2 regions of the Caldanaerovirga acetigignens genome follow, and region 2 is predicted to be linked to the other one. Evidence: riboswitches for the same ligand, from Rfam matches in the RefSeq annotation. Region 2 holds a riboswitch; the other holds the start of a gene.

Region 1 (2,184 bases), on a different contig from region 2:
ATCCAAGGCCTGTGATAATTAGAACTCTGGACATCGGTGGGGATAAAAAGCTGCCTTTCCTTGAAATGCCCGAAGAACTTAACCCGTTTTTAGGGTGGAGAGCTATAAGAATGTGCCTGGATAATCCTCAGTTATTCAAAGTGCAATTGCGAGCTATCCTGAGAGCAAGCCACTACGGGAAAATTAAAATAATGTACCCGATGATTTCTAGCCTGTCGGAATTGAGAAAAGCTAATGAAATTTTAGAAGAGGCGAAGGCCGAATTAAGGCATGAGGGAATACCTTTTGACGAAAACTTGGAAGTAGGTATAATGGTGGAAATTCCATCGGCTGCGGTAACTGCCGACATCCTCGCAAAGGAAGTTGATTTCTTCAGCATTGGCACCAATGACCTCATCCAGTATACACTGGCGGTAGACAGGATGAACGAGAAAATCGCAAACCTGTATGAGCCCTTCCATCCAGCGGTGTTGAGGTTGATAAAGAACGTAATCGACGCCTCCCACAGGGCTGGAAAGTGGACAGGTATGTGCGGGGAAATGGCTGGCGATCCCCTTGCTGCCCCAATACTTCTGGGGATGGGTCTTGACGAATTTTCTATGAGCGCCACTTCCATTTCGCAGGTCAAAAAGGTAATTAGATCCCTAACCTATGATCAGGCAAGGGAAATTGCAAATAAAGCTTTAGAAATGGAAAACCCCGCTGAAATAAAGGAAATGCTAAATAAAGTTTTAGAGGAAATTAAATAACTTGGAGAGTATCTGTTTTTGAAGTATAATAATTTAGGGAAAATGAATAACTGCCATCAGGTACCCTTTGGGTTTAAAAGGGAATCAGGTGAAATTCCTGAGCGGCCCCGCCACTGTAACCGGTGATGAACTGCTAGGCCACTGGGATGAAAAATCCTGGGAAGGCGCAGGGAAGATGAACCGGAAGCCAGGAGACCTGCCTGTTGGTTTTCTAGTACGAAGCCTTCGGAGGAAAGGGGGAGTACTGTTTTAGAAGAATGTTTCTCGGCTCTGAAAGGCCGGGATTATTTTTTAAAGGCAAATTAAAATGTGGGGGGTAATAATGTGAAAAGCAAATTCACCTTTTACAAAATGCTTGTTGTCATCCTTACAGTAGCAATTGCCATAACTTTGGCATCTTGCAAGTCGAATTCCAAAACCGATACCAAAGAAAACTCCAACAGTGCATATCCGTTGACGGTAAAGGACCAGATGGGAAGAGAGGTAGTAATCGAGAAAGAACCCGAGCGCATAATATCTCTTGCTCCCAGCAACACCGAGATCCTATTTGCCCTGGGACTTGGCGATAAAGTTGTTGGAGTCACCGATTATTGCGATTACCCTGAGGAAGCAAAGCAGAAGGAAAAAATTGGCGGGTTTGCAGATCCCAATATGGAAAAGGTTTTGACTTTAAAACCAGATTTAGTTTTAGCAACGAGCATGCACGAGCAACCGGTGAGAAAGCTGGAAGAATTGCAAATTCCCATCTTGGTGTTAAATCCGAAAAATATAGATGAGGTCTTAGACGCATTGTTGTTAGTTGGAAAGGTTACAAATAGAGAAAAGCAGGCTGAAGAGCTTGTGGCCAATCTGAAATCAAGGGTTGAATCCATCGAAGAAAAAGTTTCTTCAATACCTGAGGACAAAAGGCCGAAAGTATTTTACGAACTATGGCCGTCACCTATCACGTCAGCAGGACCCGGCACCTTCGTCCATGATCTTATAGAAAATGCGGGAGGTATCAATGTTGCATCCGACGCGGCAAAGTCGTATCCTGAATACAGTCAAGAGATGATCATAGAAAAAAATCCGGACATAATAATTTTCTCCCATCACGGAAGCAGCAATCAGACGAAGGAGGATATAATAAAGCGTCCGGGCTGGGAAAATATAAAAGCTATAAAGGAAGGAAAGGTGTATTACGTCGATGAAAATATAATCCAAAGGCCCACTCCCAGATTGGTGGATGGACTTGAACAGTTTGCAAAAATCATTCACCCGGAAATTTTTAAGGATTAACGAGGGTTATTTGATGGATGCAAAAAAAAGGGTTGGAAAAATATACCTACTTTTGCTGATTCTAACGTTGGTAGGAAGTCTGTTTTCGCTGGGGGTAGGGGCTGTCAGCGTCCCTCCCTCAGAGATTTTAAAAATTATACTTAGCAAAGTTCCGGTT
Region 2 (2,184 bases):
CATCACTTCTTCATGAGAAACATCGCTGTATGCAAAGACAACCTGGTCGACTTTTTGTTCTCTTATTAGCGTTTCTAGTTCGCTTTCGGGGTAAATAGGTATGCCATTGGGGTAAAGATTTCCTGCAAGTATAGGAGGATATTTTCTTTCTTCAATATTTGGTATCTGGGTTGCCGTGAAGGCCACGACTTCATATAAATCGTTGTCTCTAAAATAAGCGTTAAAAACATGAAAGTCTCTTCCCGCAGCTCCCATTATTATGGTCCTCATTCGTCTCATTGTAAAAACCCTCCCCTCTTATTTTTCCCACAACCTATAAAAGCAAAACTCATGCCATTACAGAATTACCAATTTCAAAGCCATATCTATTATGATCACTGCAAAAATTTTTTGCCCCAGATTATTTATTTTTGCACAATCAGAATTTCTTCATTTTCTCCTCAAAAATCCCTCACATTTTAAGGCTATAATAGACTTTGAAAGGCATTTAACCTATTAAGGGAGGGATAACATGACAAAGAAAATCCTGGCCTTTGGAATAGCAGCGGTATTGATACTGGGAACCGCTGCAGTGGCCATAGCGGCAGTGCCTGGTGTTTTTCCAAGCTCAGGCAGTAATTTTGGACTGCAATCTAAGCTCAATTTGACTGATGAACAGTACAGCAAACTCAGGGATATACAGGCAGAATTCTTCCAAAAAATGACTCAATTTAGGAGTGACATGGCAAAAATCAGACTTGAGCTGCATGACCTATACTTATCAAAAAACCCCGACCAGAAAGCCATCGACGAGAAGCTAAAGGAATTAAGCGACCTCAGAAATAAAATGTTTGACCTGAAATGGGAATATTACGAAAAAATTAAAGGCCTTCTTACTGAAGAACAGCTTTCGCAGCTTAGAGGATTTTGGGGACTCGGGTTTGGAATGGGACCCGGTTTCTGCCACGGTTTTGGCACGATGGGAAGGGTTTTTGGCCCCGGAATATAATACTTGACAAGTTACCTTCGCAAGATTTATAATTGTTGTGAAACTAGAAATATGCGCCTTCAAGGTGCCCCTTTTGGGGAGAATAGGGAAGTCCGGTGAAAGTCCGGCGCGGACCCGCCACTGTAACGGGAAGCCCCTTAAAAAGGCCACTGGGAAACTGGGAAGGCTTAAGGCGGCGATGAACCGGAGCCAGGAGACCTGCCTTGGAAGGTAGATGTCCGGGGATGATGGCAAAGTCCACGGTCTAATTTGCAATTAGACTGTGGGCTTTTTTCGTTTATTATAATAATTTTTAAGCAGGAGGTATTAGCCTTATGGTAAACCAAAAGACAAGAGCTCTCACCCTTAGTGCCATTTTTGTAGCCCTGAGCTTCATAGGTGCAGGCATAAAATTGCCAAGCCCAACGGGAACCGTGGCCTTTGATTCAGCCCCGGGGTACATGGCAGCATTGTTTCTGGGCCCCTCTTACGGCGCCCTCACCTCTTCATTAGGGCACATCTTCACCAGCATGAATGCAGGCTTTCCTCTCTCGGCCCCGATCCACCTTCTAATAGCTATCGAAATGGCATTTTTTGCAGCGGTATTTGCCATTATAGGTAAAAGGAATTTAACTTTGGCGATAATAACGACAACACTGCTAAACGGCGTATTAGCGCCGGCGAGCCTGCTGCTCTTTCCCGGTTTTGGCAGTGGCTTTTTTACGGCAATTGTAGTCCCGCTCACGGTGGCATCGGCTTTAAATCTGTCGCTGGCCGCCCTCGTTTATTCGCTTATAAGAAGGACAAAGGGGGAAAGTTATGTGGATAAAAAATGAAGCTTTGCCGAATAGAGATGTGGTGCTGATAAGGATTGTCGGGGGAAATTTTCTTGCGGTGGCTTGCGACTCAGCCGGAGGTATAGGGGAAAAGGAACATGACCTTGTGAAGGTTTCCCCTTACATCACCGGAAGATTTACATGTCGGGTGACCTTGATGGAACTTTTTGCGATAGGTGCAAAGCCTCTGACATTGACGGCTACCATTTCGTGCGAACCGTCCCCCACGGGAGAAGGTCTTCTTAGGGGAATCAAAGATGAGCTTTCCGCCTGCGGGCTTGATGGCGTCCCCTATGCCGTGAGCACCGAGAAAAATATTCCAACATGCCAGACAGCACTTGGAGTTACAACAATCGGAATCGCAAGCATCGATGAAATACG

The links. A riboswitch is a leader RNA that binds a small molecule or an ion and turns the genes downstream of it on or off. The one in region 2 is predicted to bind cobalamin.
Region 1: linked by a shared signal. The riboswitch ahead of BUB66_RS10335 (ABC transporter substrate-binding protein) and the one ahead of BUB66_RS08030 (ECF transporter S component) in region 2 are both predicted to bind cobalamin.

The regions. Positions count from the first base shown of each region.
Region 1 is NZ_FRCR01000016.1:8,810-10,993, forward strand. Features, by position in the region: gene ptsP (phosphoenolpyruvate--protein phosphotransferase) at 1-749, shown strand, start outside; cobalamin riboswitch at 791-967, shown strand; gene BUB66_RS10335 (ABC transporter substrate-binding protein) at 1,074-2,027, shown strand; gene BUB66_RS10340 (FecCD family ABC transporter permease) at 2,041-2,184, shown strand, end outside.
Region 2 is NZ_FRCR01000009.1:44,040-46,223, forward strand. Features, by position in the region: gene BUB66_RS08020 (cyclic 2,3-diphosphoglycerate synthase) at 1-279, opposite strand, end outside; gene BUB66_RS08025 (Spy/CpxP family protein refolding chaperone) at 512-988, shown strand; cobalamin riboswitch at 1,034-1,208, shown strand; gene BUB66_RS08030 (ECF transporter S component) at 1,303-1,803, shown strand; gene BUB66_RS08035 (AIR synthase related protein) at 1,787-2,184, shown strand, end outside.